Regions from separate parts of the Clostridium sp. HBUAS56017 genome, predicted to be linked through region 2. Evidence: predicted binding sites of a transcription regulator. Region 2 holds the regulator's gene; the other holds the start of a gene.

Region 1 (19,948 bases), on a different contig from region 2:
AAGACCATTTTGTTTGTCGCCCTCAAGCGACTTTCTTATCTTATCACCTATACAAACTCTTGTCAACACCTTTTTTAAACATTAATTTTTAAAAAGTGACTTGATTTGTTTAGCCGATGTACATAATGTTATCACATATACTTTTATTTTAATAATAAGCATATACACCGAGTTAGCATTAAATTATTATTTCGCCATATTTCTCACTTTTTCAAATCAATATATATATTGATACACTAGGCATAGTTTGTGCATCTTTATAATATTTATACTACTATATTTAAAATAATTTATATATCTACATCATAAATTTATATTATTTTAAACTAAAAGTAATAAACTCTAAAGAAAGTAATAAGATATTTTATGCTATAATTATACAAAACTAAATAATGTAAGGAGATTAATTATGAAATCAAAATCATTTATAAACAAATTAATGTTATCATTATTATCATTAACTATTATTACTTCACCTTTTAGCAGCACTAAGGTTTCTGCTGATTCTTATAAAGTTGTAACTTTAGGAGCTGATTTAAATCAAGAACAAAAAAATGAAATGCTAAAATACTTTAATGTTACTAAAAATGATGCAAATGTAATAGAAATAACTTCAAAAGAGGAATATGCTGCTTTAGGAAAAGTAGCTACAGCAACACAATTAGGAAACAAATCAATATCTTGCTCTTATGTTGAACCAACCAATAGTGGTGGCTTAGATATAAGCACTAACAATCTAACATGGGTTACTGACAATATGATAAAAAATTCTCTTATAACTGCTGGGATTAAAAATGCAACTGTAAAAGCCTCTGCTCCATTTAAAGTATCTGGAACTGCTGCTCTTACAGGCATACTTAAAGGATTTGAAAATAGTTCTAGCGGAGAAAAAATTGATGATAGCAAAAAAGAAGCTGCTAATAACGAAATTGTAGTTACAGGAGCCTTAGGCGACAAGCTTGGCCAAGATGATGCCACAAATCTTATAAATAATGTTAAAAAAGATGTAATTAAGGAAAAACCAAAAACTGATGAAGAGTTAAATAAAATAGTAGATAAAGAAGTTAAAGAATTTAAGGACAAACTATCAGATGATGACATAAATAATATCAAAACATTAATGTCAAAAATTAATGATCTACATTTAGACTATAGCTCAATAAAAGATCAACTTAATGATGTAACAAAACAATTGAAAGATAAATTAACTAGCACTGAAGCTAAGGGGTTCTTCTCAAAGGTTGGGGATTTCTTTTCTGGAATTTGGGATTCAATAACTAGTTTATTTTCATAAAAGTAATAATTCAAAATAAAAAAGTAAGCTATCTAAATCAAAGTTTAGATAGCTTATTTTCTAAATTAACTATTCTTCTTTCTTCTTTTCCCTGATATAAACAATCCAGCACCTGATACTAAAGCTATTAAAGTGACGCCTAAAATCATAGATAATGAATTTTTATCTCCAGTTTTTTCAGACAAGCCGCTCTTATTTCCTGTTGAATTTGTATTCATTGCTCCATTATCTGGATTACCATCTTTATTATCAACTAATTTTTCAGCTATTGTAAATTTAGTGAAATGAGATGTTTCAAATACAAATTCTGAAGATTCATTTAGGAATTCTCCTCCTATCTCTTTCCAAGTATTTGTACTTTCATCATAATAATATGCTGCTAGTTTCCCTTTATCCAAATTCTTAAGTTGATCATCTGTAATTTTAATTGATACTTTTACCTTATTACCATTAAAATCACTTATAACCTTTCCGTGTGAATTTGTTAATGATAAATCAATTATTTCTCCTATTGACTTCAATGTTGATAACAAGTCTCTATCTTCATAAATCTTTTGATCAAAACTTACTGTTCCAGTTGAAGCTAGTTCTAACAACTTGCTTGGAAGAACGATCTTTGTATTTGGTGAAGTAACAATTGAATCTCTTGATACATCTTCAATTATAGCTCTTAAATTTTCTCCGCTTGTACTTTCATATACAAATGCATTATCTCCAGCAGGTTTAATATTTTTGCTATGTGTTATTATGTGTCTATTTCCTTCAATTCTTTCAAATGAACTTTGTGATATTCTAAATGACTTCTTAGTAACATTAGATTTATTTCCTGATTTATCTACAGCATAAGCTTCTAAAACATAATCACCTTCAACATCCAACTTCTCACCATTATATTCTTTACCATTTAATAGTAATGTTAACTTAGCATCCTTGTCATCTACAGTAGCAATTGGAGTAATAGGAGTGTAATAAGTTTGTCCATCTTTAACTCCATTAATATCAACTACTGGAGCAGTAGTATCAACTTGAACAAAGGTTTTACTATGCACACTAACATTACCTGCATAATCCACTACCCTTGCATAAACAGCAGTATCATTATCTACTTCAATTTTGCCTGTATATTTAACATAGTTTGTGCCATCGAAACTATACTCTATTCTATCCACTTGATTTTCATCTGTTTTTATTTCTACTTCTACAGGTTTGTTTGTTTCTCTTAGCACATCAATGCTTGGTGCATTCGGTGCAACTTTATCTAAAATTACTTTAATATCATCTGAAACCTTATTCCCAAATTCATCTTCAGCTAATAAGCTAACATGATTTAATCCATCATTTAAATTTATATCTTTTGAAAATTCTTTCTCTAATAACCTTTCATCTGATACTGGTTGGCTGTCAAAATGTATTAAACAATCTCCATTTAAATAGAATGAATATCCAAACATGTTATCTGTCACTTTACCACTTACATTAAATTTAGAATTATTGGTATATATATTCCCATCTTCTCTTATTAATGGCAAACTCATAGAAATCTTAGGTAAAGTTTCATCATAGTATGCTTTATATGCATAATTGGCTACTATTTTTCCATCATTATCTTCTGCATATACCTTCAACAAGTTATTTCCATTCTTTACCGAAAAATCGTAAGTAAATGTTAAATCACTATTTATATTTACATCTTGTCCATTAATCTTTAGAACTTTTGCATTCTTATTTACATGTCCCAAAACTTTGTAAATACCATTTTTAACTTGGCTAGCTTTTATAAATTGAGCAAAACTCAAATTATCTATAGTAACATTTAATTTACTTAAAGAATTGCCTTTTACAACTGTCATATTCTTCACTGTACTGTTCCCAGCCTTATCTGAAACTAAAAGCTTAATTGAATTTAATCCATCTTTTAAGCTTACTTCCCCAGTTGCCTGTCCACTTTTTAGATCTAATGTAGTGCTGGAAGTACCATTTTTCAAATATCCTGTCACGCCTGTATCATCTTTTACTGAAACATTAAACTTAATACTATTATCTTCAGTAGTAAAATAAGGACTTGCGTCTCCTATATTTGGATCCACAGTAACTTCTGGATTTTTTGTATCTAAGATAACTTTATATTCTTTATCTAAAATATTTTTTCCACCCTTGTCTTCAGCCTGAATTTTAATTGTATTTATTCCTTCTTTAACATCTACTGGAGCTTCAAAATAGTTACTAGTTATTGCAACTTCTTTTCCATTAACAATTAGCTTTCCTAAATCATTACCTGCAGTTCCTTCTACAACATATTTACCATTAACTAATTCTGCCTGTCCAATAACTAATCCATCTTCCATTCCAGAAATGGCAATAGTTTTAAGATCATCAGCTTTAAGCTTTTCTGAAGCTTCTGTATAATTTCCAGCATTATCATATCCAGCTATTTGAACTGTATTGATTTCTCCCTCATTAAATGGTATTTCACTGGAATAAATACCATTAACCTCTGTTATATCACTCTCTTTAATAGCAATAATTTTCCCATCTATTGCAGCTGTAAAACTATTGTCAGGGCCTGATCCACCATCATTATCTGTTTCCTTCCACTTCAATTTATAGTGGATGCCACCTTTTGAATCTTTATATTTTTCTACACCTTCTATCTTAATTTCTGGTGCAACTGAATCTAATTTTACAGGAAGATCTAATACTTGTTCTTTACTTCCTTCAAGTTCCATGGAATTAGTTATTCTTATTTTATACTCCCCATCTTTAGCTTTCTCTTCTTTTCCTGTAGAAGAATTATATACTGTTCCATCCCACTTAGCACCATTTAAATACTTGGCATCTTCCTTACCTGAAGCATAATCACTATACATAGTTTTAACTACTCTTGGAGATACATAAAGATCCTTTATAACATTTCCATCTTTATCTATCACTTGTGCTTTTAACTCTTTAGAATTTCTTAACATGTATAAAGCGGGGAATAAATTATCCTTTATCCCATCTCCATTTGGTGAAATAGCAACTTTATCCTTTTCTATGAATAATTCATCATTCTTTATTGTTGATCCTAAATAATTATTTTTCCCATTTGAATAAGTCATTAATCCTGTTGTACCAATCTTATAATCACTGCTACCAACATACTTCGGAGCATCTACTATACTTTCCTTTCCCCAATCACCATAAAACCCCATATATGGCACTGATAGCGAAGGTTCAGCCAAATCTTCTGAAGTAAAGTGAATATATCCCTCAACAAAGTTTTCTGTAGCTACTTTGTCACTTAAATTCAATGTAGCCGTAACTTCAGCTGTAGAATTTGCTTTAACCACAACCTCATTTTTATCTAAAGTTACTCCTGATCCCTCAAGTTCAACTTCATGAATTTTATTATTATCTCCAATAACTTCACCATAAGCTTTTTCATTTTCTAGTTTATAAGTTATATCCTTTGATCCATAATTCTTTAACTCTAGATTAAATATAGTCTTCTTTCCAATTTGTTTTAATGCTGCTGCAGCTTTCCCATCCTTATAAGTTACTGTTACATTATTTTTGATAGCATTCTCTATTTGCATTAAACCAGCACCTTGTCTTCTTGTTGAATAAGGTATTGATTTACTAGAATCATACTTATCAATCATTATCTTAGCTGTATTCATAGCGGTATTTTTTGCGAATGTAACTAAATCTTTCCCTTTTAATCCAATCTTTTTCTCCTTTATTCCTTGAAGAATCAACGCTTCTGACCCTGAAGAATGAGGAGCCGCCATTGATGTTCCACTCATTACTTGGTAAGAGTTATTATTTGCTAAAGAATAAATATCTCCACCTGGTGCTGTTATCTCTGGCTTAAATTCTAAATCAGGAGTTGCTCCCCATGATGAGAACTGAGACATATCATCCTTATCTGTATTCTCAATTCCTGAAACAGAACCATCAGAGCTAAATTTAAACTCATCATCTCCAAGTTTTATATTATCCTTCATAACTAATGCATCTGCTCTACCTAAACTAAATACAGGAGAAGTAATATTTGATATTCCCATTCCAAAAGGAAGATTTCCACCTGCTTCATGGTTATATATAATTACCCCTGCAGCTTTATGAGCTATTGCATTATCATATTTACTTTGGAACGTAGTCACTCCTCTTTCAATTAATGCAATCTTTCCACTTAAATCTTGCCCATGAAAATCATCTTGTCCATCTTTTATAATACCTTTTCCACAATCAACTACCTTATGGTAATCTCCTAAAGCAGCTAAATTACTTCCTTCAATATTACTAAAAAATACTTTTCCTTTTGTCCCTTTATTTGATTCATAACTAACTTGTGGTAAAACTGTGCTAGAGTTTTCCATAGAAGCTATTGAGAATGCTCCTTTTGCTGTAGAAGGTGAACTAACTGTAGCTGTATCTTTTAATCCTGTCTCATCTGTTGGTTGTCCACTTGTGTTGGATGTTGTTGTTGTTTGCGAATTTCCTGCTGAAATAACACATATAACACCAGCATCTGTGGCATTTTTAACTGCCATATTTTCTGGATCCTCCTCTGCCGAAAAACCTGGTCCACCACCAAGACTCATGTTTATAACATCTGCACCTAATTTCACCGAATCTTCCATGGCTGCTATGATATCATCATCATAAGCAGATGGTGTAGCTGGATTGTTTGTGAATACCTTCATAGCTAAAAGCTGTGCTTCTGGAGCAACACCTTTCACTGCTTTAAAAGTACCTGTATCATTATCATCTCCATTAGCTGCAACTATACCTGCAACGTGCATACCATGTTGACTTCCATCATCAATTACATTATCATTACCATCTGCATAATTATATCCAAACGGAACTTTATCAGTAAAATGCGTACCATAATGAAGCTTGTCTATATTTACTTTAACATCTTCACCTTTTAACTTGATTTTGCTAGTATCTATTTTTTGAAGGTCTTTGTGTCTATAATCAATTCCTGTATCTATAATTGACACTACCATTCCTTCACCTTTATACCCAAGATCTTTCCAAACATCTGTTGCTCCAGTTATTTTCTTTGCAAATTCCATATCCGGCTTAAATGATCTCACTTCTGTAACTGTTTTTACCCCATCTATAGCACTTATAGCACCTATATTTTTTCTTTTTGTATTAATTGAAAAACCATTAACTAAATAACCAAAACTTCTTTTAACAGTAGTTCCAGTTATAGCTTCAACCTGACTAATAACATTGCTTTGAGACGATTTGACTCCTTCTTCTTTTTCTTTTACTGAATCAGTATAATCAGTTCCATCATCCTTAATTGCTGGTGAATCCTCTAATTGAACTATAACTCTAATGTCCTCTTCTAAACCAGAAGTTGTTCCATTTTCGTTAAATGAATTACCTTTAATGTACTTTGCTTGATTTGTTAATTTTTCCTCAAGTTGATTCTTTGCAGCTTCCTTTAACACATTTGTAGGCACTTCTTTTCCCAGTGCTGTTAATACACTACTATTCAGTATCACTGTAGTAGTTAGTGCTAAAGTAGTCATAAGAGAAATAAACCTTTTACTCTTCATTATAATCCCCCTTTTTATTCTCTAATTGTAATTATTTTCATATTGTTGTCTATTTTACATCTAATTTTTTCCCTTGTAAATATAATTTTAACTATTCTTCTTAAAAATTATATTTAAATACAAAAACTGAACTTTTTATATTTTTTTCCTTTATATTTTATTCATTTACATAGTTATACTTATTTTTTTTAATACTTTATTCTAAAAAATAAAGGATTAGTCTAAAATTCACAATAGACCAATCCTTGTTTTTTCTATATTTTGTATATTTTTATATTAATCTCTAAGTATATTTAAATCTTCTCCACTAAGAATCTTCTTCATTGTCCTCATAGAACACATTTTTCCACACATTGTGCATGATTCTTCATCATGTGGTTGTGATTCGGCTCTATATCTTCTTGCCTTTTCACCGTCAATAGCTAAGCTAAACATAGCTTCCCAATCTAAATCAGCTCTTGCTTTACTCATAGCATTATCTAAATCTCTTGCCCCTTTAACTCCTTTAGCTATATCTGCTGCATGAGCTGCAATCTTTGAAGCTATAATACCTTCCTTCATATCTTGTAAATCTGGTAATCTTAAATGTTCCGCTGGAGTAACATAACATAAAAAATCAGCTCCATAAGTAGCAGCAATAGCTCCTCCAATTGCTGATGTTATATGATCATACCCTGGTGCTATATCTGTAACTAATGGTCCTAAAACATAAAATGGTGCTCCATGACATAACTTCTTTTCTAATAACATATTAGCTTGTATTTCATTAAGTGCCATATGTCCAGGTCCTTCGATTATAATTTGTACATTTTTTTCCCAAGCTCTCTTTGTAAGTTCTCCTAAAGTAATAAGTTCCTTTATTTGACTAGCATCAGTGGAATCATTAATTGACCCTGGTCTTAATGCATCTCCCAAAGATATAGTCATATCATATTTAGAACAAATATCTAAAAGTTTATCAAAATGCTCATAAAACGGATTTTCTTTGTTATTTAACTCCATCCATGCAAACAATAACGAACCACCTCTTGACACTACACTAGTTAATCTATCATTTCTCTTTACTGTTTCAACAGCTTCTCTGTTAAGCCCTGCATGTATTGTTATAAAGTCAACCCCATCTTGACCATGCTTATCTACCACATCTAAAAATTCTTCAGCAGTTATATCTTTTAATTCTTTATCATAAAAACCTACGGCATCATATATTGGTACAGTTCCAAGCATTGCTGTAGACATCTCTACTATTTTTCTTCTCATGCCTTCAGTTTTCCCATAATTAGACAAATCCATTATAGCTTCTGCTTTCATTTCAAGAGCTACTCTTACTTTCTCTAATTCTTTATCACATTCTGGGCAATCTTTTGAAATTCCAAGATTAACATTAATTTTAGTTTTAAGCCCCTGCCCTACACCTTCAGGACTAAGCGTTTTATGATTTTTATTTGCTGGAATTGCTACCTTTCCTTCTGCAACTAAATTTCTCAATTCTCCTGCATCCATATTTTCTTTTTTTGCTACTATTTCCATTTCTCTTGTAATGATGCCTTTTCTAGCTGCATCCATTTGTGTTGTGTAATTCATAAATGAATCCTCCTCATTTTTTTCTCTATAAAAAAAAGCTTGCCAAAGCAAGCTTAAAATTACTACACAAATAATATAGTTAAATTAATATTGCTTCCCTCCGATGGCATTATCCATATCAGGTTACAAGGGTTAGGATTTTACTCCCTCTCAGCCAAATTGGCACCCCTAGCAAGTTTTCTTTATATTAATCTGATTATACTATTATTCCCTCTTCATTTCAATACATCATAAAACAATACAATTTCACTACTAACCCCCTTTAAGTCCGCATTTTACCAGCATATTCTTCAGAATATTACCATACAAGAATATTTATTCTTCAGAATATGTTCATTTTTTACCTTTATTAAAAACTTAATATTCAAATGATTACTTCACTATTATGAGATAAAACATTCTTTTGTTCATGAACATATTGTAGAAAATTAAATTATACTGTGATATTCTGAATTTATATGGATAGGAGGTATTAAACTTGAAAAGTATATATATGATAATTGCGGATGATATTAATGAATCTATACAAAAAGGCGAATTAAAACCTGGGGCAAAATTACCATCTATCAGAACTTTAACCAATAAATATAACTGTTCAAAAAATTCAGTTATAAAGGCCTATGAAACATTAAAAAATAATCATGTAATTTATTCTTCCCCTAAAAGTGGCTTTTTTATAGCTGAAACTTTAGATAGAGGTCAATTCAAAAGAGATACTATTAATTTTCACAGTGGAAATACCGTTATAGGCAATATGAATACAGAAGATTTAAAACACTGCCTAAAATGGGCTAGTGACATATATAAAAATTATTCTTTAGAAAGTGGCGTTTATGGTATTGACTCTTTAAGAGATAAATTGGCTACCCATCTTTCTAATTATCAAATATTTACCTCGAGAGATAATATTTTTATTAATATGGGTGTCTGTCAAACCTTAAGTACACTAAATGCTTTAGAATTTCCAAATAAAAAGACAACTATTTTGATAGAACAACCTACATATGCTATGTATATGGAAGGTCTAAAAAATAGTGATACACATGTAATAGGAATAGAAAGAGATGAAAATGGCATCGATCTCAAAGAATTAGAAAGGATATTTAAGGAAGAAAGTATTAAATTTTTCTATGTTATTCCACAGCATCATAATCCTTTAGGAACTACTTTAAGCAAAAATCAAAGAAAATCAATAGCTAAACTTGCTAAGAAATATGATGTATATATAGTTGAAGATGATTATTTTTCATGTATAGACGAAAATAAAAATTATGACCCTATATTCTCATATTCTGACCGTAAACACGTATTTTATATTAGTAGTTTCTCTAAAATTATGCCTTGGATGAGAATAGGATTTATAGTTTGCCCAACTTCTTTGATTGAAGCTCTTAGAAAATGTATGCATAAAATTCATTTTTTTTCATACCCTACAGCATCTCTATTATCACAAGCAACTTTAGAAATCTATCTTCAAAGCAAGCTACTTTATAAGCATACTTCATTAATAACCGCTGATTTAAAGAATAAATATAATGTTTTAAATGAAAACTTAAAATCTTTAGAATCTCTTGGTGTTGAAGTAGTTAAAGAACACTCTGGTTTTTATTGCTATCTAAAGCTTCCTGAATTGGTTAATGAAGATATATTAGTAAAGGAATTAGAAAAATCTAAAGTCATAGTTGGCCACGGGAAAAGATTTTATTTTGACGATAAATTCTATAAGAAAGGCATTAGGCTTAGCATTGCAAGTGTCAGTGACAATGATATTATAAAAGGAATTTCCATAATTGAAGAAAAGCTAAAAATGTTCATATGAAAAAGCCTTTAAATAAACTAAAAACTCTTTACTATTTAACAATACAAAAATACATCCGAGTTTATAAATTAATAAAAAGCTACCTTGTAAAAGTAGCTTTTTACCTAATTATCATATTAACTTTCTTTTGTATCGTATGCATTTATATAAAGTTGTTTTAACTCACTCATCAATGGGTATCTTGGGTTAGCTCCTGTACATTGATCATCAAATGCTTGCTCAACCATTTCATCTAATTGACCATAAAATTTATCTTCACCTACCCCTGCTGCCCTAATTGACTTCGGAACATTGAGTCTGTCTTTTAATCCTTCTATAGCCTCAATCAATAAATCTACCTTTTCTTCATCAGAACTTCCTCCTAAATGTAAGTGATCTGCTATCCTTGCATATCTCCATGCAGCATTTGGATATTTATATTGTGAAAATGCTGTTTGTTTAGTTGGAGCATCTGTAGCATTAAATTTAATAACCTCATTTATTAGCAAAGCATTTGCCATACCATGTGGCAAGTGATGAAATGCACCGAGTTTATGAGCCATCGAGTGGCATATTCCTAGAAAAGCATTAGCAAAAGCTACCCCTGCTATTGATGAAGCATGAGCCATCTTTTCTCTTGCCTTAACATTGGTTTGCCCTTCATTATAGCAATCTGGTAAGTATTTAAATACTAATCTTATTGCTTCAAGTGCTAACCCATTAGTATACTCAGATGCTAAAACTGAAACATATGCTTCTATTGCATGAACTAATACATCAATACCAGAGTATACAGTTAATCCTTTTGGCATACTCATCATAAGTTCTGCATCTACTATAGCCATGTCTGGAGTCAATTCATAATCTGCTAATGGATACTTAACTCCTGTTTTCTCATCAGTTATTACTGCAAACGGAGTTACTTCTGATCCAGTTCCTGCTGATGTTGGTATAGCAACCATCATAGCTTTCTCACCCATAGGTGGGAATTTATAAACTCTCTTTCTTATATCTAAAAATCTCATAGCTAAATCTTCAAATACAACATCTGGGTGTTCATACATTACCCACATTATCTTCGCCGCATCCATAGGTGAACCTCCACCCAAAGCTAATACTACATCCGGCTTATAGGAAAGCATAGCATCGGCTCCTGCTTTAGCTGCTTTTAAAGTTGGATCTGGTTCAACATCTGAGAATATTCTAAAATCTATTCCCAGTTCTTCTAAAACCCTAGTGACATGATCAGTATAACCTAAATCAGCTAAAACTCTATCTGTAACTATAAATACCTTCTTCTTACCTATTTCATCTAATTCTCTTAAGGCTACTGGTAAACAACCATATTTAAAGTAAATTTTTTCAGGGACTCTAAACCAAAGCATATTTTCTCTCCTCTCAGCAACACTCTTAACATTTAGTAAATGTTTAGGTCCTACATTTTCTGAAACTGAGTTTCCTCCCCAAGAACCACATCCAAGTGTTAATGATGGTGCTAACATAAAGTTATATATATCCCCAATCGCACCTTGTGATGCTGGCATGTTTATTAAAGTTCTAGCAGTTTTCATAGCTGCTCCAAAAGCATTTATTCTATCAACCGATTTAATTTGATCAGTATAAAGTATGGACGTATGACCCATACCACCTAATTCAATCAACCTTGAGGCTTTCTTTAGAGCTTCATCAAAGGTTTCAGCTTTATACATAGCTAATACCGGTGATAATTTTTCATGGGAAAATGGTTCATCAAGTTCTACTGATTCCACTTCTCCAACTAGTACTTTTGCATTTTCAGGAACACTTACACCTGCCATTTGAGCTATCTTAAATGCAGATTGACCTACTATATTTGAATTGAGCCCACCTTTTTCATTTAATATTATCTTTCTTACCTTATCAATTTCATCCCCTTTAAGTATATAAGCCCCTCTTTCGTCTAACTCTGACTTTACTTTATCATAAACTGAGTTCATAGCTATTATACTTTGTTCTGATGCACATATTACTCCATTATCAAAAGTCTTTGAAAGTAATATAGAGTTTACTGCCATTTTTATATGTGCAGTATCATCTATAATTGCTGGTGTATTTCCTGCACCAACTCCTATAGCAGGCTTTCCTGATGAATAAGCCGACTTAACCATTGCTGGACCACCAGTCGCTAGTATAATATCTGCTTCCTTCATTACCATTTGTGATAATTCTACAGAAGGTTCATCGATCCATGCTATTATTCCTTCAGGTGCTCCAGCATTAACAGCAGCTTCTAAAACTATCTTAGCAGCTTCAATTGTAGCTCTCTTCGCTCTTGGATGTGGACTTATTATTATTCCATTTCTTGTTTTTAATGCTATTAATGTTTTAAATATCGCAGTTGATGTAGGATTTGTAGTTGGGACTATTGCTGCTATTATTCCAAATGGTTCAGCAACCTTACTTATTCCGAAGGTTCTATCCTCATAAATAACCCCACAGGTTTTCATATCCTTATATTGATTATAGATATATTCTGCTGCAAAGTGATTTTTGATAACTTTATCTTCTACAATTCCCATTCCACTTTCTTCTACAGCAAGCTTCGCAAGGCCTATTCTTTGATTATTTGCTGCCATTGCCGCCTGTCTAAATATCTCATCAACCTGCTTTTGAGAAAATGATGCAAATATTCTTTGTGCTTTTCTTAATTCTTTAATTCTTTCAGTTAATTCTTGAGCATTGGTAACTTTCATATTTTTTCCTCCCAAATAAGCCAATTAATTATTATATATATTTCTTAACATAAGCATTAATTTTTAGCATTATTATTTTGTATTTAACTTATGTGTCTATTATTCATATTATTTACTACTGAACAAGAAAATATGAGTAATTATTTTTTTATTAATATACTTTTAACTAAATATGTATAAACTATTAACAAAAATTATCCAATATTATTGTACTTTATTAAATTAAAGCGTATAATTTTGTACATACAAATTTATAATAATACAAAATAAGGAGGAATTATGCCAAGCTTAATATTAGAAGGCGGAACATTTAGACCTATATTTAGTGCAGGTGTAATGGATGCATTATTAGATAATGATATAATGTTTCCATATTGTATAGGAGTTTCTGCTGGTATTACAAATGGAATTTCTTATTTATCAAAGCAGCATAAAAGAAACTTAGAAGTTCTAGAAAAATATAGATTAGATAAGAGATATTTAGGAATTAGGAATTTCTTCAAGTGCAGAAGTATATTTGGTCTTGATTTTGTTTTTAATGAAATTCCAAATAAACTTAATCCATTTGATATGGATACTTTTATGAAATATGAAGGAACTGCTCTTGTTGGAGTTACTAATGCTGAAACTGGAAAAACTGAGTATATTAATGCGAAAGAATTAGATGACAAATGTTCAATTCTTAGAGCTACCTGTGCCATTCCTCTTTTCTTTCCAGCAATCAAGGTTAAAGATGGTTTTTACTATGATGGTGGATTATGCGATCCCATTCCTATAAGAAAAGCAATCGCCGACGGTAATGAAAAACATCTCATTATACTAACCAGACCAAAGGAATATAGAAAAACCCTTGGAAAGAGCTACAAAATAGCCTCAAAGGTTATAGGGAGAAAATATCCTAATTTAATTAAGCCTTTGCTGACTAGACATGAACTTTACAATGATACTGTAAGATTTTGTGAAAAGCTCGAAGCTGAAGGAAAGGCAATAATAATAAGACCTACTATTGAACAATCTATAGAAAGCTTTGAAAAAGACATACTAAAATTAAAACAAGGATGGCAAAATGGATATGATGCTGCTGTAAATGTAATGGATGAAATAAAAAAGTTGTTCTAAATTAAGAACAACTTTTTTTTAATTCAAAAACTTATTTTACTATAACTATTTTGAAAGATACTGCTTAACTATCTCATCATACTTTCCATTATCTTTTATCTTTTTTAATCCTTCATTAAATTTCTTTAATAAATCTGCATTTTGTCCCTTGTTAACAGCGAAACCATAGTCTGCTTTAGTAACCTTATTACCAGCTATTTTTAATTTAGAACTAGTATCAACTTTAATCTTATATGCTATAACAGGATAATCTTCTAATGCAAAATCAGCATTTCCATTTTCCACTGCTTGGAACATAGATGGAGAATCTGAAAAATAATTTAATTGTAATCCATACTTATCTTTATTGTCTTCTGCAAATTTGGCACCTGCGGTTCCCTTCTTTAAAGAAGCTTTCTTACCTTGTAAGTCACTTTCTCCATTAATTGCTGTATTATTTGCATTTGTAATTATAGATAAACCTGCTTCAAAGTATGGTTCAGAAAAATCTAATGACTTTTTTCTTTCATCAGTCATACTTATACCTGCTATTGCTCCATCTAATTGATTAGAAGTAAGTCCTGGTATTATTCCATCAAAATCCATTGGTTTTAATTCATACTCAAATCCTTCTTCTTTTGCTACAGCATCTAAAACTTCTACATCAATACCTTTATATTTTCCATCTTCTTCAAAAGAAAAAGGTGCATACTTAGCATCTGTTGCTATTACGTATTTCTTATTTTCATTATTAGCCCCACATCCAACAAATAATGGCACCGACATTGTTACTGCTAAAATTGCTGCGATAAATAATTTTTTTCTCATTTTCTAGTCCCCCTTAATTAATTTAAAGAGCTTTTATTATAAAAAGCTCTTTATAAAACTTATAAATTTCTTTAATTTAGCCTATAACTTTATTTAAGAATTCTTTACACCTATCATTTTTTGGTGATTCAAAAACATCTTTTGGCGTACCTTCTTCCATAATATATCCTTGGTCCATAAATATTACTCTATCAGCAACTTCTTTAGCAAATCCCATTTCATGAGTAACAACTACCATTGTCATTCCTTCCTTTGCTAAATCTTGCATTACCTTTAATACTTCCCCAACCATTTCTGGATCTAATGCTGAAGTAGGTTCATCAAATAACATTATCTTAGGATTCATTGCTAATGCTCTTGCTATAGCAACCCTTTGCTTTTGTCCTCCAGATAACATATTAGGGTATTCATCTTGTTTATGATCTATCCCAACCTTCTTTAAAAGAGATAATGCCAGTTCTTGTGCTTTGGCCTTAGGCATTTTCTTCAAATCAATTGGCGCTAAAGTTATATTTTCCATTACTGTCAAGTGCGGAAATAAATTAAATGATTGAAAAACCATTCCTATATTTTCTCTCGCTTTATTTATATCACAACTTGGTTCTGATATATTTTGCCCTAATATATTTATAGATCCACCATCTATTACTTCAAGAGCATTTAAACATCTTAAGAATGTACTCTTTCCTGATCCTGATGGTCCTATTATACAGACAACTTCTCCTTCTTTTACATCTACAGAAATATCCTTAAGAACTTCTAAATTTCCATAATGTTTTTTAAGATTTTTAGCTTCTATTACCATAACTTAACTTCCTTTCTATATACTTAGAAACAATAGTTAATGCTGTTATTAATATAAAATACATTACAGCTATTATTGCATACATCTGGAAGGGTTTAAAGTTTTGGGCTATAATGATTTGCCCACTTTGAGTAAGCTCTCTTATACTTATTACTGTTAAAATTGATGTATCTTTTATTGTTACTATAAATTGATTTATTATAGATGGTATCATTACCTTAATTGCCTGAGGTAAAATAATTTTTCTCATAGATTTAAAATAATTAAACCCTAAACTTCTTGCAGCCTCCATTTGACCTGGATCAACTGCCATTATACCACCTCTAAATATTTCTGCCATATAGGCTCCTGCATTTAAACTTAATACTATTATACCTGCTAATTCTGGATCAAATCTTATTCCTAAAAGTTGACCAACTCCAAAATATAAGAATAATGCTTGAACGATTAGAGGTGTTCCTCTAATTATAAATATGTATACTGAAGCGATTGCTTTTAATATCTTTGACTTACTTATAGTAAATATACCAAATACTAATCCAATTATTACTGCAAATATTAGTGATACCACAGATATTTTTACAGTTACTAACAACCCATCTAATAAACTTGGCATACTATCTTTTAATAATTCTAAAAAATTCATACTTCTCCCCTTACTATTTTGAAATGTATTGATTAACTATCTCATCATACTTTCCACTATCTTTTAACTTCTTAAGTCCATCATTAAATTTCTTTAATAAATCTTTATTTTGATTTTTGTTAACAGCAAATCCATAGTTTGATATGTCAACTTTATTACCAACCATCTTTAACTTAGAATTTCCATCTACCTTAATCTTGTACCCTATAACAGGATAATCTTCTAAGGCAAAATCAGTATTTCCATTTTCTACTGCTTGGAACATAGATGGAGAATCTTCAAAATAGTTTAATTGCAATCCATACTTATCCTTATTATCTTCTGCAAATTTAGCACCTGCAGTTCCTTTCTTTACAGAAACACTTTTCCCTTTTATATCACTCTCTCCATTGATAGCAACATTATTTTTATTTGTAACTATTGATAAACCTGATTCAAAATATGGATCTGAAAAATCTAGAGCTTTTTTTCTCTCATCTGTAATACTCATTGCAGATATTGCTCCATCTAATTGATTAGATGTAAGACCTGGTATTATTCCATTAAAGTCCATTGGCTTTAATTCATATTCAAATCCTTCTTCTTTAGCTATTGCATCTAGAATTTCTACATCAATTCCTTTATATGTTCCATTTTCTTCAAACGAAAATGGAGCAAACTTAGCATCTGTTGCTATTACATATTTTTTATTTTCATTCTTAGCCCCACATCCCACTAGTAATGCTACTGACATTACTGAAGCTACTATCATCGCAATACATGACTTTTTTTTCACTTTTTTGTCCCCCTTAGTTAGTAAGAATGTAAAAAGCTTTTTATATTATCATAAAAAGCTCTTTCAAAATATATTAATAATATTTTATTATACATTATTTTACTAGTCAACAATTTATTTAAATTTATTAATTAAATTTGTTTTTTTTAATAATAAAATTAAACTTTTTTACAAAACTAGTATATTTTTTTTATTAAATTCCAAATATGATAATTACATATTATTATTCTTTTTAACATATTACTCAATGAATATTTTAAATGTTTTTCTATAATTTTATATCTTTATTTTTAAGTCTATTATTAGTTATTGTACCAAGTACCGTATATATTACTGCAAAAAGAGGTGTTCCGATTAATATTCCTAATATTCCAAAAGTACTTCCCCCTACTGTTATCGCAAGTAATACCCATAAAGCAGAAAGCCCAATTGAATTTCCTACTACCATAGGATAAATAAAATTACCTTCTATTTGTTGAATAACTATAATAAGTACAATAAACCACAACGCCTGCATAGGATTAACTATTAAGATAATGAATGCGGTTGGTATTGTTCCTATTAGAGCTCCAAAAATTGGTATCAATGCAGTGATTGCAATTATAGTGCTTACAAGTATGGCATAAGGCATCTTAAATATTATCATACCTATGAAGCATAACCCACCAAGTATTACTGCTTCTACACATTGTCCAATAACAAACTTAGAAAACTTATAATTTGATATTTCAGCTACTTTAAGTATCTTAGAAACCTTATCCTTTTCCATAAAAGCATATAACAATTTTTTAGTTTGCATCGATAACTTTTCTTTGCTAATTAGAATATATATAGCTATTAATATTCCCATAAAAACATTAAAAATAGCTGAAGTAACCCCTACAGTTATACTTAATATTTGTGAAATTAAACCACCTGTTACTTGTCCTATTATATTTAAAATGTTGGCCCCCATTGATGATATCTTTTCTGAAACCTCATTAAATATTTCCGTTGAGCCCATGGAGCCCATATATGTTGAAACGAAGTCTTGCAAAGATTTTACATAGCTTGGAATATTTTTAACTAGCGTTGAACCACTTTCAATGAGCTGTGGAATAACAAATAATATTATACCAACCGTTGTGCCAATAATTACAAACAATGTAATGATTATTGCTAACGGTCTTTTAATTCCATCCATATTTTTAATTTTAGCTTTTTCTAGAATCTTACCTATAACATTATCTTCAAAAAATTTCATAGGTAAATTTAACACAAAAGCAACCCCCATACCTATTAGAAACGGTTTTATAATTCCTATGCCTACATTTAATAAATTTCCAACAGTATTTAGATTCATAAAAATATATGCTACTATTATAATACATGTCGCCAATATTAAATTCGATTTAAACTTCTGATCCTTAAAATAATTCATTTCTTATCTCCTTTTTAAAAACATATCTTCTTAATCCACCATATTTTAACTTATCAGCTTCTATAGTATAATTTAATGATTTAAATGTATTTACACTATAAATATTATATGGAGATGCTGTAGCACTTAAAATTTTCATATTATTTTTTATAGCTTCTTTTTCTAATACTTCACAAATTTTTTTCTGTAATCTATTACCTCTATATTTTTCACTTACTAAAGTTGATTCAATTTGTCCAACTCTTAACAATTCTTCCCCTTCTAGCATTAAATCATAACCATAATTATGATTATCGTATCCATATTCACAATATACTCCCATAGCAATCAACGAATCATCATCTAGAAGGCACCCTAATATCTTTCCATTTTCCCTAATGCTCTTCTTAAATTCCTCTTTACTTGAAGGTGAATACCATTCTTTTTCCTTAAGTCCTTCCATTATTTCATCTTGCAGGTCCATTATTTTATCTAGATAACTCTCATCAAGGATCTTAAACTTTACACTAATCATACTTCCATCCTTTTCTCTAATTTCCAACTCAAAACTCATAAAATCCCTCACTTATTTAAATAATACTTATATACTATCATAAATAGGCAAAAAAAAAGAAGAGTAAATTTAAATTCACTCTCCTTTTAAATATATATTTTATGATTGAAATTGTTCTTCTGTTTGACCCTTTTTCTCTAACTTAAATCCACTCATATACATAGCTTTTATAAATAGAAATCAAACTACAGATACTACCATTATAGTGATTTTATTCACCTTGGAATCCATTACATTTATTACCTTACACTTATACTTTTAAATTCAAATCTATCACTTCTATGATGTGATTTTGAATATTCATATGGCTGTCCATTATCTAAAAATGCAATTTGCTCAACCTCTAGTATTGGAAAATTCTCTGCAATTTCTAAATTTTCTTGTTCTAATTCATTAGGTAATAATGCTCTCACAGTTCTGTGAGCACTTTTTATTTTAAGTTTTAATGTTTCTTCTATGTATTTATAAATTGAATTTCTTAACACATCTTTTTTAAGACCTGGAATTATATCGATTGGCATATAGGTATATTCAATTACATATGGATCATTATCAGCATATCTAACACGACATATATAGTAAACAAATTCATCTGTTTCCATCTTTAATTTATTTGCAATCTCTTCTGTTGGATTAATTACTTGAAATTCAATAATCTTTGAAACTATTTCTTTATTTTTAAAATTTCCAGAAAAACCTGTGAATTGACTTGATGCACTTACATCTGAAACTTCGTTATAATCCACATCTTTAACAAATGTTCCTGATCCTCTTCTTTTTACTACTGAGCCACTCATTACAAGTTTATCCATAGCCTTTTTTATCGTTATTCTACTCACACCATATTGTACACA
Region 2 (12,277 bases):
AGTTTAGAAAAAATAAATTAAGAAATTACGCAGGAATTTCAACCTTCATTTTACATTTGGAATTTTAAATTTTAAATTAATTAAATAAGCCTCTTCGTAAGACAAACATGAACTTTTAATTGTAAAATCATTAAAAAGTACAATAATATCAATGAGGGGACTGCAACGTGTATAGGTCTTTCGGCAGTTAAACTATTAAAAAAAGATGGAGATGCAGTGATGGTGGTACTTCCATCAGATCATTATATAGAAGGATCGAATAATTATTTGCAGACTATAGAGCAAGCAGTTGATCTTGCAAATAAAAGAAGAGGGATAATTACATTAGGGATAGATCCAACAAGAGCTGAAACAGGATATGGGTATATTGAAATGGGACAGAGAATTGCAGGAGATATCCCAACTCATAAAGTGACTAGATTTACAGAGAAGCCAAATGTAGAAGTAGCTAGGGATTTTTTGGTGAAGGGAACTTATCTATGGAATTCAGGAATGTTTGTTTTTAGAGCTGATGTTATTCTTAGAGAAATAGAAAAATATCTTCCTAGTATGCATAAATGTTTAATGGAAATATACAAGCATATTGGGGAAGAAGATGAAGAAGATATAATTGAAGAACAATATAAATTAATTGATGGTATTTCTATAGATTTCGGAGTTATGCAAAAGACTAGAAAGGCATATGTAATCAAATGTGATTTTTCTTGGGACGATATAGGAAGCTTTACTGCATTGAGTAGATTTTTGGAAAGTTATAGTAGTAATAGTGTATCTAAAAATGTATATTTAGAGAAATGTGAGAACTGTTCTATATTTGGGGCCAAAAATTTAATCATTGGACTTGGAATAAAAGATTTGGTGGTTGTTGATGCAGGAGATGTAATACTAGTAATGGATAAAAATAAGGATCAAGAAATAAAACATTTATTAAATGACTTGTGTAAGGATGAAAAATATGAAAAATATTTATAGTTTAAAGTCATCATAGCAATATGGTGACTTTATTATGTTTAGAATGATATCATTGTTTCCTAATGAATATCTAATGAAGTACAATGGAAAAGCTATAATTCCGCAGGTAGTTTAGGAAGTTAGGCATATATATACAAAAAGTTACTAGTATTATTAATTTGAATTTGGTGTATAATATAAATTAGTTATTAATTATTAAGAGGATGTGTTAACATTGCTAATGAATACCCATAAGATATTAGCTAATAATATTTTAAGACAAACTAGCATAGACAAACTTAATTTAATAGATAAGAAGAAATTCATATGGGGAAATGTGAAACCAGATTATGTTTCTAAATATAAATTAAAAAAACACTTTTATGATGAAAGTATAAATATGATTTTAGAAAAAGTTCATTTTTTGTCCAGTTTAACATCAAAGGAAATTTTTTATAGTTATGGAATTAAAAAGTTTAGTGCCGAACTTGGAGTTGTATGTCACTTTCTTTGCGATTTCTTTTGCTATGCACATAGTGAAAGATGGAGATTAAAAAGTGATTTAAAGAAACATGTTTCATATGAACAGAAATTAAGTAAAATAGCTAAGGATTTTAATTTTGTTGAATTAATTGATGAGAACTTATTGATAGAAGATATAGAGATGTTTATTAAATATAATATGGAGGAGTATAGTGAAGTAGAAGGATATGAAAAAGATTTGCTATATTCAGCATTTATATGTAACAGTATAGTTAATTCAGTGCTTAACCAGGTAATAGAGAATGAAGAGGCAGAAAGAAGAGTTGGATAACTCTTCTTTTTAAAATTATATATGGAATTAAGTGCTTCTAGGTGTAGCATGTGTGAATGTGTCTTTTATGGTGTAGAAGGCTCTTAGTATCTAATCATATGAGGGCTATTAGAAACCAATAGAAATTTGAGGAGTTTATTGGTATAATAGTAAGAAAAAAATATTTTTTGCGTTATATTTTCAAACAATTTTTAATAATATATTGAATTTAAAAATCTTATAAAAAATATGTTGGAAAAATGCATTTTAATTGAGGCGAAATCATTGACTTATCTTGACGAGAAAAGTATAATAATGTAGTTAATTGTACTTTCAGGCATGAGGGAGTAGCAGGCAGAATGATTTTTTTCTGCCCTAAAGCCAAGATACTTGTGAATAGTTAAATGGCTTTGTACTGAATTGTGAGACTTATGTATAACGGTTAGGGTTGCGTTATACATAAGCCTCTTTTTTATTTAGAGTTTAAATAAAATTATTTTTATAATTATTGGAGGTAGCTAAAATGAGCTTAATATCTATAATATTGATTGGAATAGGCTTGTCAATGGATGCTTTTGCAGTATCAATAACAGCTGGAATTAATACTAGTAATAATGAAAAAAGGAAAATAGCATTAAAGTCAGGACTTTTTTTTGGAATCTTTCAAGGATTAATGCCTTTATTAGGATGGGCAATGGGAATAAAGTTTTCTGAATATATTGAAAAGGTAGATCATTGGATAGCGTTTATATTACTATCAGTTATTGGTGGGAAAATGCTTATAGAAGCCTTAAGGGGCGGAGATGAAGAGGAGAATACTGGGGATAGTAGAGATTATACCAATAAAAGATTTTTAATTTTGGCTATTGCAACTAGTATAGATGCTTTAGCAGTTGGTATTAGTTTTGCATTTTTAAATGTTAATATATTATCAGCCATAATTATTATTGCTGCTATAACATTTGTGTTATGTATAGTTGCAGTTTATTTAGGAAAGATAATAGGAGATATATTTAGGACTAGAGCAGAAGTGCTTGGAGGCATTATACTAATACTTATCGGAGTAAAAATATTATTAGAGCATTTATTTAAATAACTGATATATAATAACTTATATATATATATAAAGAAAATAATAGATAAGTAAGCTGATTTTATGTTAATATAGTATGAGGAAAAAGTTGTTTTAGTGTTTATATAAAATGTTTAAAGATTGTTAAAATATAATTAGAAAAAAGAGGAGAAACAGTATGGAAAAGAAAAAAAATATTTCTATGGCTGTGATTAAGAGATTACCTAAGTATCATAGATATTTAAAAGAATTAATGGATAATGATGTAGATAGAATATCATCAAAGGAATTAGGTGAAAAAATAGGGTTTACAGCATCACAGATAAGGCAAGATTTGAATTGTTTTGGAGATTTTGGCCAACAAGGCTATGGATATAATGTTAGAGAATTATTTAACCAAATTAGAAGTATTCTTGGATTAGATAAAGAGTATAAAACTATTATAATCGGTGCAGGAAATATAGGGCAAGCTATAGCAAATTATACTGGTTTTCATAAATTAGGATTTCAATTAACAGGAATATTTGATGCAAATCCTAAGCTTGTTGGTATGAAAATTCAAGATATTGAAATTAGAGAAATAGATACATTGAAGGAACATTTGAAAGAGAACAGTATAGATATAGGAATAATATGTGTACCTAGAATTAATGCTCAAAGGGTATGTGATGTACTAGTTGAAGGCGGCGTAAAGGGTGTTTGGAACTTCGCTCCAGTGGATTTGAATGTACCAGAAGGTGTTACTGTTGAAAATGTTCATTTAAGTGAAAGCATGTTGACGTTAATATATTTATTACACAGTAAAGAAGAAATGGAACAGTAGAAAAAGGACCATGTAAAACCTTATTAAAATTAGCACAAAATCACATTTTATATATTGCAAAAAATTTAACAAAGTATTATAATTATAATTGAAGTTGAAAAACTTCGATTATTTTTTTGCTATAGATTGTTATAATATTAACAAATAAGCAAGAAAAGTAAGTAATAAAAGCAAGTATCTTGGTACTTTAAGGTGTAATAAGATATTTGAAATTAATTATTAAAGTATTTAAGGAGGCAAAAAGGCATGGAATTAAAGAATGTAATTCTTGAAAAAGAAAACCATTTAGCTATTGTAACTATCAATAGACCAAAGGCATTAAACGCTTTAAATTCAGAAACTTTAAAGGACCTTGACACTGTAATTGATGATTTAGAAAAAGATAACAACATCTATGCAGTTATTTTAACAGGTGCAGGAGAAAAATCTTTTGTAGCTGGTGCTGATATTGCAGAGATGAAAGATTTAAATGAACAACAAGGAAAAGAATTTGGTACATTAGGAAATAATGTATTCTTAAGATTAGAAAATTTAGATAAGCCAGTTATAGCTGCTATCTCAGGATTTGCATTAGGTGGCGGTTGTGAACTTGCTATGTCATGTGATATTAGAATAGCTTCAGAAAAGGCTAAATTTGCACAACCGGAAGCTGGACTTGGTATAACTCCAGGTTTTGGTGGAACTCAAAGACTTGCAAGAATAGTTGGAATGGGTAAAGCTAAAGAATTAATTTATACTTGCGATATGATTAAGGCTGATGAAGCTTTAAGAATAGGATTAGTTAATAAAGTAGTTGCTTTAGAAAACTTAATGGAAGAAGCAAGAACTATGGCAGCAAAGATTATTGCTAATGCTCCAATAGCAGTTAAGTTATGCAAAGATGCAATAAATAGAGGAATGCAAGTATCTATAGACAAAGCAGTTCAAATAGAAGCAGAAGATTTTGGAAAGTGTTTTAGCACAGAAGATCAAAAAGAAGGAATGGCTGCATTTATAGAGAGAAGAGATAAAAACTTCCAAAACAAATAAAATTGTTTTTGATATATTAAGGAGGGTAATTTAAATGAATTTCCAATTAACTAGAGAACAAGAATTAGTACAACAAATGGTTAGAGAATTTGCAGTAAATGAAGTTAAACCAATTGCTGCTGAAATCGATGAAACTGAAAGATTCCCAATGGAAAACGTGGAAAAGATGGGCAAGCTTGGAATGATGGGTATTCCATTTGCTAAAGAATTTGGTGGAGCAGGTGGAGATGTTCTTTCTTACATTATAGCTGTAGAAGAATTATCAAAAGTTTGCGCTACTACAGGAGTTATTTTATCAGCTCATACATCTTTATGTGCTTCAGTAATCAATGAAAATGGTACACCAGCACAAAAAGAAAAATATTTAGCTGATCTTTGCACTGGTAAGAAAGTTGGTGCTTTTGGATTAACTGAACCAGGAGCAGGTACAGATGCAGCAGGACAACAAACAACTGCAGTACTTGATGGAGATAACTATATATTAAATGGTTCAAAGATATTCATAACAAATGGTGGAGTTGCTGAAACTTTCATAATATTTGCTATGACAGATAAGAGCCAAGGAACTAGAGGAATATCTGCATTTATAGTAGAAAAATCATTCCCAGGATTCTCAGTAGGAAAGCTTGAAAACAAGATGGGAATTAGAGCATCTTCAACTACTGAGTTAGTTATGGAGAACTGTGTAGTACCAAAGGAAAACCTAATAGGTAAAGAAGGTAAGGGATTTGGTATAGCAATGAAGACTCTTGATGGAGGAAGAATTGGTATAGCTGCTCAAGCTTTAGGTATTGCAGAAGGAGCTTTTGAAGAAGCTGTTAATTACATGAAAGAAAGAAAACAATTTGGTAGACCATTATCAGCATTCCAAGGATTACAATGGTATATAGCTGAAATGGACGTTAAGATAGAAGCTGCTAAGCATTTAGTATACAAAGCAGCATGCAAGAAGCAAGCTGGAGAACCATATTCAGTAGATGCTGCAAGAGCTAAATTATTAGCTGCAGATGTTGCAATGGAAGTTACAACTAAGGCTGTTCAAATCTTTGGTGGATATGGTTACACTAAAGAATATCCAGTTGAAAGAATGATGAGAGATGCTAAGATAACTGAAATCTATGAAGGAACTTCAGAAGTTCAAAAGATGGTTATTGCAGGAAGCATATTAAGATAGGAGGACTTTTAGAATGAAAATAGTAGTTTGTGTAAAACAAGTTCCAGATACTACAGCAGTAAAAATAGATCCTGTAAAAGGAACATTAATTAGAGATGGTGTTCCATCAATAATGAATCCAGAAGATAAACACGCTTTAGAAGCTGCACTTCAATTAAAAGAAATTCATGGCGGAACAGTAACAGTTGTAAGCATGGGTCTTCCAATGGCTAAAGCAACTTTAAGAGAAGCTTTATGTATGGGAGCTGATGAAGCTATATTATTAACTGATAGATGTCTTGGTGGAGCTGATACATTAGCAACATCTAAGTCTTTAGCAGGAGTTATAGCAAAATTAGATTATGATGTAGTACTTGCTGGAAGACAAGCAATTGATGGAGATACTGCACAAGTTGGACCAGAAATAGCTGAACACTTAGGAATTCCTCAAGTAACTTATGTTCAAGATGTTAAGGTTGAAGGCGATAGCTTAATAGTAAACAGAGCTTTAGAAGATGGATACCAAGTAGTTGAAGTTAAGACTCCATGTCTATTAACTGCAATAGAAGAATTAAATGCACCAAGATACATGCATGTTGCTAATATATTTGCAACTAATGATGACCAAATTAAGGTTATGTCAGCAGATGACATAGATGTAGATAAGGCTGAACTAGGACTTAAGGGTTCACCTACAAAGGTTAAGAAGTCAATGACTAAGGAAGTTAAGGGATCAGGAGAATTAGTTAAAGAATCACCTAAAAACGCAGCATATTATGTTGTAGGAAAATTAAAAGAAAAACACTACATCTAGGATAATAGGAGGGTAATTTATTATGAATATAGCAGATTACAAAGGCGTTTGGGTCTTTGCTGAACAAAGAGAAGGCGAATTACAAAAAGTATCTTTAGAACTACTTGGTGAAGGTAGAAGAGTTGCTGATAAATTAGGAGTAAAGTTAACAGCTTTATTACTTGGAAATAACATAGAAGGATTATCTAAGACTTTAGCAGAACACGGAGCTGATGAAGTTTTAGTTGCAGATCATAAAGATTTAGAACACTATACAACAGATGCTTACACAAAGGTAATTTGTGACTTAGCTACAGAAAGAAAGCCAGGAATATTATTTGTAGGAGCTACTTTCATCGGAAGAGATTTAGGTCCAAGAATAGCTGCTAGATTATCTACAGGATTAACAGCTGACTGTACATCAATCGATGTTGAAGTTGAAAATGGTGATCTTTTAGCTACAAGACCAGCATTTGGTGGTAACTTAATGGCAACAATTGCTTGTCCAGAACATAGACCACAAATGGCTACAGTAAGACCAGGTGTTTTTGCAACAGTTAAGACTGACGCATCAAACTGTAAGATAGAAAAAGTTGAAGTTAAGTTAACTGATAGTGATCTTAGAACTAAAGTTTTAGAAACTATTAAGTCTAAAAAAGATATCATTGATATAGCTGAAGCTGAATTTATAGTAGCAGGTGGTAGAGGGGTTCAAAATAAAGAAAACTTCGCACTACTTGAAGAATTAGCAAAAGTTCTAGAAGGAACTGTAGCAGGATCAAGAGCTGCTGTTGAAAATGGATGGATTGATGGAGCTTATCAAGTTGGTCAAACTGGTAAGACTGTAAAACCTAAAATATATATAGCTTGTGGTATTTCAGGAGCTATACAACACGTTGCTGGTATGCAAGATTCAGAACTTATTATAGCAGTTAATAAGGATGAATCAGCTCCAATAATGAAGGTTGCAGATTATGCAATAGTTGGAGATCTTGTAAAGGTAGTACCAGAATTAATAGCTCAATTTAAAGAGGTTAAGAGTGCAGAATAATTTGCAGTTATTATAACTTTTGAATTAGGTAGTTTGATTTAGTGAAAAATAATAAGGTTAAAATTTAAATAATATACACAATAGACAATGCACATTGAGTAATAATTTTATTAATTGTGCATTGTAAGTTGTGAATTGATTAGGAGGAATAATCTATGAAAAAGGTTTTCGTACTTGGTGCAGGAACAATGGGTGCTGGAATAGTTCAAGCATTCGCACAAAAGGGTTGTGAAGTAATCGTAAGAGATATTAAAGATGAATTCGTACAAAGAGGGATAGCTGGAATAGCTAAGGGATTAGAAAAGCAAGTAGCTAAAGGAAAGATGACTGAAGAAGATAGAGAAGCAGTGCTTTCTAGAATTTCAGGAACAACTGACATGAAGTTAGCTGCTGACTGTGATTTAGTTGTAGAAGCTGCTGTTGAAAACATGAAGATTAAGAAAGAAATATTTGCTGAATTAGATGAAATCTGTCAAGAATCAACTATATTAGCTTCAAATACTTCTTCTTTATCAATAACAGAAGTTGCTTCAGCTACTAAGAGACCAGACAAGGTTATAGGAATGCACTTCTTTAACCCAGCTCCAGTAATGAAGTTAGTTGAAATCATAAAAGGAATAGCTACATCACAAGAAACTTTTGATGCAGTTAAGGAATTATCATTAGCAATTGGAAAAGAACCTGTAGAAGTTGCAGAAGCTCCAGGATTTGTAGTTAACAGAATTCTTATTCCTATGATAAACGAAGCTATAGGAATTTATGCTGAAGGTATTGCTTCAGTTGAAGATATAGATACAGCTATGAAATATGGTGCTAACCACCCAATGGGACCTTTAGCATTAGGAGATTTAGTTGGATTAGATATCGTTCTAGCTATTATGGACGTTTTATACAATGAAACAGGAGATTCTAAGTATAGAGCTCATAGCTTACTTAGAAAGTATGTAAGAGCAGGATGGTTAGGTAGAAAGACTGGAAAAGGATTCTACGATTATTCTAGATAGTAATTTTAAGAGTTATCTCAAAAGAGATAGCTCTTTTTTTGCAATAAATTGAGCTAAATTAATCCATTTAAATTTGTTTTATTATGCAATAAAATTAGAAAATGGATATTGACCGTACATTTACAAATATACTACAAAATGGTAAAATATAAGTATTAAGTTATGGAGGTTTTAGAAGAATGATGAGATTTACATTACCAAGAGACATTTATTATGGAAAAGGTTCCATGGAACAATTAAAATCTATAAAAGGAGAAAGAGCTGTCCTTGTTCTTGGAGGAGGATCAATGAGAAAGTTTGGATTCGTTGATAAAGCTCTGGATTATTTAAAAGCAGCAGGAATTGAAGTAAAACTTATTGAAGGTGTTGAGCCAGATCCATCCGTAGAAACAGTGCTAAGAGGTGCTGAAGTTATGAGAGACTTTAATCCAGATTGGATTATAGCAATGGGTGGTGGATCTCCAATTGATGCAGCAAAGGCTATGTGGGTATTTTATGAACATCCGAAACTATCCTTTGATGATATAAAGGATCCTTTTACAATACCAGAACTTAGAAGTAAGGCTAAGTTTTTAGCTATACCATCAACTAGTGGAACAGCTACAGAAGTAACAGCATTTTCAGTAATAACAGATTATAAGACAGAGATTAAATATCCATTAGCTGATTTTAATATAACTCCTGATATGGCTATAGTTGACTCAGAACTAGCTGAGACAATGCCACCAAGATTAACAGCACATACAGGAATGGATGCTTTAACTCATGCTATAGAAGCATATGTTGCAACATTACATTCACCATTTACTGATCCATTAGCTCTAAAAGCTATTGAGATGGTTAAAGAATATTTAGCTAAATCTTATGATGGTGATAATGTAGGCAGAGAACAAATGCATTATGCTCAATGTATGGCAGGAATGGCATTTTCTAATGCACTACTCGGAATTTGTCATAGTATGGCTCATAAGACAGGTGCGGTATTCCATATTCCTCATGGATGTGCAAATGCTATTTATTTGCCATATGTAATTGAATTTAACAAGAAAGAATCTTTAAGTAGGTATGCAGAAATAGCTAAAAAGATTGGACTAGCTGGAAATACTGAAGAAGAATTAGTAGATTCATTAATAAATATGATAGATGAATTTAATAAGAAGATGGGAATACCACAAACATTAAAAGAATACGGTATAGATAAGGAAAAATTTGATTCAAGTATTGATTTGATTGCAGAGAGAGCTATAGCAGATGCATGTACTGGTTCAAATCCAAGAAAAATAAACAAAGATGAGATGAAAAAAATATTCCGATGTGCCTATGATGGAACAAAAGTAGATTTTTAGATTATAAATGATGAATAAAGTCATAATTGTGTAAGCGATTATGACTTTTATCTTTCGAAAAATTGAATTCAAATAAAAACCATAATATATATAAACAACCAAATTAGTTAAAAATAGTTGAATAATTGTTGGAAATTAATGTATAATAGCTATAAAGAACTAAATATGTATTCGTGGAGGCGAAAATATGTATAAGATAGTTAAAAAAGAAAAGCTTAATGAAAATACTTATTTGATGGATGTTGAAGCTCCAAGGGTTGCAAGATCGGCTAAACCTGGGCAATTCATAATTGTAAAGATGGATGAAGAAGGAGAACGTATTCCATTAACTATATGCGATTATGATAAGGAGAAAGGTATAGTAACTATTGTATTTCAAGTTATAGGAGAATCAACTAAAGAGATGGCTGAATATGAGGTTGGAGAATATTTTCAAGATTTTGTTGGACCTTTAGGAAAACCTTCTGAACTAATGGATAAAGAATTAGAAGAACTTAAAAATAAAAAAATAATATTTGTGGCAGGGGGAGTAGGTACAGCCCCTGTTTATCCTCAAGTTAAATGGTTATTTTCAAAAGGGATAAAGGCAGATGTTATAGTTGGTGCAAGAAACAAAGATATTGTAATTTTAGAAAAAGAGATGAAAGAGGTTGCAGGAAATTATTATTTAGCAACTGATGATGGATCATCAGGATACAAAGGATTAGTTACAGACAAGTTGAAAGATTTAGTAAATAAAGACGGAAAAAGATATGACTTAGTAATAGCAATTGGGCCTATGATAATGATGAAGTTTGTTACTTTATTAACTAAAGAATTAAATATACCTACTGTAGTTAGCTTAAATCCAATTATGGTAGATGGAACAGGTATGTGCGGAGCTTGTAGAGTATCTGTGGGAGGAAAAATCAGATTTGCTTGTGTAGATGGACCGGAATTTGATGGGCATTTAGTAAATTTTGATGAAGCTATGAGAAGACAAGCTATGTATAAAACAGAAGAAGGACGAGCAATCTTAAAAGAAAAAGAAGGAGATACTCATCATGGTGGTTGTGGAGTTTGTGGAGGTGATAGATAAATGGATAGAATGAAAAGAATTCTAGTTCATGAACAAGATCCTAAAGTTAGAGCAGCAAATTTTAAAGAGGTTTGCTTAGGATATAATAAAGAGGAGGCAGTGGAGGAAGCTAATAGGTGTTTAAATTGTAAAAATCCAAATTGTGTGAAAAAATGTCCTGTTAATATAGAAATTCCTAAGTTTATTGCAAAGGTTAAAGAAGGCAGTTTTGAAGATGCAGCGAAAATTATAGCTAAATCTTCGGCTTTACCATCTGTATGTGGTAGAGTATGTCCTCAAGAATCGCAATGTGAAGGAAATTGTGTGCTTGGAATAAAAGGCGAAGCCGTTTCAATAGGGAAGTTGGAAAGGTTTGTTGCAGATTGGGCTAGAGAAAATAACATAGATTTATCAGAAACTTTGCCTAAGAATGGTAAAAAAGTTGCAGTTATAGGAAGTGGACCAGCTGGACTTACTTGTGCTGGCGATCTAGCAAAGTTAGGATATGAGGTAACGATATTTGAGGCTTTGCACGAAGTTGGAGGAGTTTTAGTTTATGGCATTCCGGAATTTAGACTACCTAAAGAAACAGTAGTAAAAGGTGCAGTTGAAAATGTTAAAAAACTTGGAGTAAAAATAGAGACAAACGTTATAGTTGGTAGAACTGTAACTATAGACGAGTTATTTGAAAATGAAGGTTTTCAAGCTGTGTTTATAGGATCAGGAGCAGGTCTTCCAAGGTTTATGGGAATACCAGGAGAGAATGCAAATGGTGTTTGTTCGGCCAATGAATTTTTAACTCGAAATAATTTAATGAAGGCATTTAAAGATGAATATAAAACTCCAATTAGAGTTGGTAAAAAAGTTGCTGTAGTCGGAGGAGGAAATGTGGCTATGGATGCTGCAAGAACAGCATTAAGATTAGGTGCTGAGGTTCATATAGTTTACAGAAGAAGTGAATCAGAGCTCCCTGCAAGGATTGAGGAAGTACATCATGCTAAGGAGGAAGGGGTAATATTCGACCTTCTTACAAATCCAACGGAAATCCTTCAAGATGAAAAAGGATGGGTTACTGGAATGAAGTGCGTCAAGATGGAGCTTGGAGAACCAGATGAATCAGGAAGAAGAAGACCTGTAGCAGTTGATGGATCTGAATTTGTACTAGATGTAGATACTGTAATAATGTCACTTGGTACATCTCCAAA

Evidence for each region. Region 2 encodes Rex, which represses fermentation and respiration genes when NADH is low (regulators of the CRP and FNR family bind a similar motif). Its sites were predicted from a motif close to ATTGTTAANNNNTTAACAAT; they were not measured.
Region 1: a site for Rex is predicted at 13,142-13,161, ahead of adhE (bifunctional acetaldehyde-CoA/alcohol dehydrogenase). Genes of this name have one in related genera too.

The regions. Positions count from the first base shown of each region.
Region 1 covers NZ_SULK01000032.1:37-19,984, forward strand. The annotation lists gene FAY47_RS18480 (DUF1002 domain-containing protein) at 410-1,294, shown strand; gene FAY47_RS18485 (S8 family serine peptidase) at 1,360-6,855, opposite strand; gene thiC (phosphomethylpyrimidine synthase ThiC) at 7,132-8,439, opposite strand; TPP riboswitch at 8,518-8,619, opposite strand; gene FAY47_RS18495 (PLP-dependent aminotransferase family protein) at 8,918-10,258, shown strand; gene adhE (bifunctional acetaldehyde-CoA/alcohol dehydrogenase) at 10,375-12,969, opposite strand; gene FAY47_RS18505 (patatin family protein) at 13,249-14,088, shown strand; gene FAY47_RS18510 (transporter substrate-binding domain-containing protein) at 14,134-14,895, opposite strand; gene FAY47_RS18515 (amino acid ABC transporter ATP-binding protein) at 14,972-15,700, opposite strand; gene FAY47_RS18520 (amino acid ABC transporter permease) at 15,684-16,346, opposite strand; gene FAY47_RS18525 (transporter substrate-binding domain-containing protein) at 16,360-17,121, opposite strand; gene FAY47_RS18530 (AI-2E family transporter) at 17,390-18,541, opposite strand; gene FAY47_RS18535 (GNAT family N-acetyltransferase) at 18,528-19,094, opposite strand; gene FAY47_RS18540 (GntR family transcriptional regulator) at 19,334-19,948, opposite strand, start outside.
Region 2 covers NZ_SULK01000012.1:83,069-95,345, reverse strand. The annotation lists partial or broken gene FAY47_RS11735 (sugar phosphate nucleotidyltransferase) at 151-972, shown strand; gene FAY47_RS11730 (zinc dependent phospholipase C family protein) at 1,193-1,765, shown strand; gene FAY47_RS11725 (manganese efflux pump MntP family protein) at 2,268-2,840, shown strand; gene FAY47_RS11720 (redox-sensing transcriptional repressor Rex) at 2,995-3,639, shown strand; gene FAY47_RS11715 (short-chain-enoyl-CoA hydratase) at 3,886-4,668, shown strand; gene FAY47_RS11710 (acyl-CoA dehydrogenase) at 4,703-5,842, shown strand; gene FAY47_RS11705 (electron transfer flavoprotein subunit beta/FixA family protein) at 5,856-6,635, shown strand; gene FAY47_RS11700 (electron transfer flavoprotein subunit alpha/FixB family protein) at 6,658-7,665, shown strand; gene FAY47_RS11695 (3-hydroxybutyryl-CoA dehydrogenase) at 7,821-8,669, shown strand; gene FAY47_RS11690 (NADPH-dependent butanol dehydrogenase) at 8,849-10,015, shown strand; gene FAY47_RS11685 (sulfide/dihydroorotate dehydrogenase-like FAD/NAD-binding protein) at 10,203-11,093, shown strand; gene gltA (NADPH-dependent glutamate synthase) at 11,094-12,277, shown strand, end outside.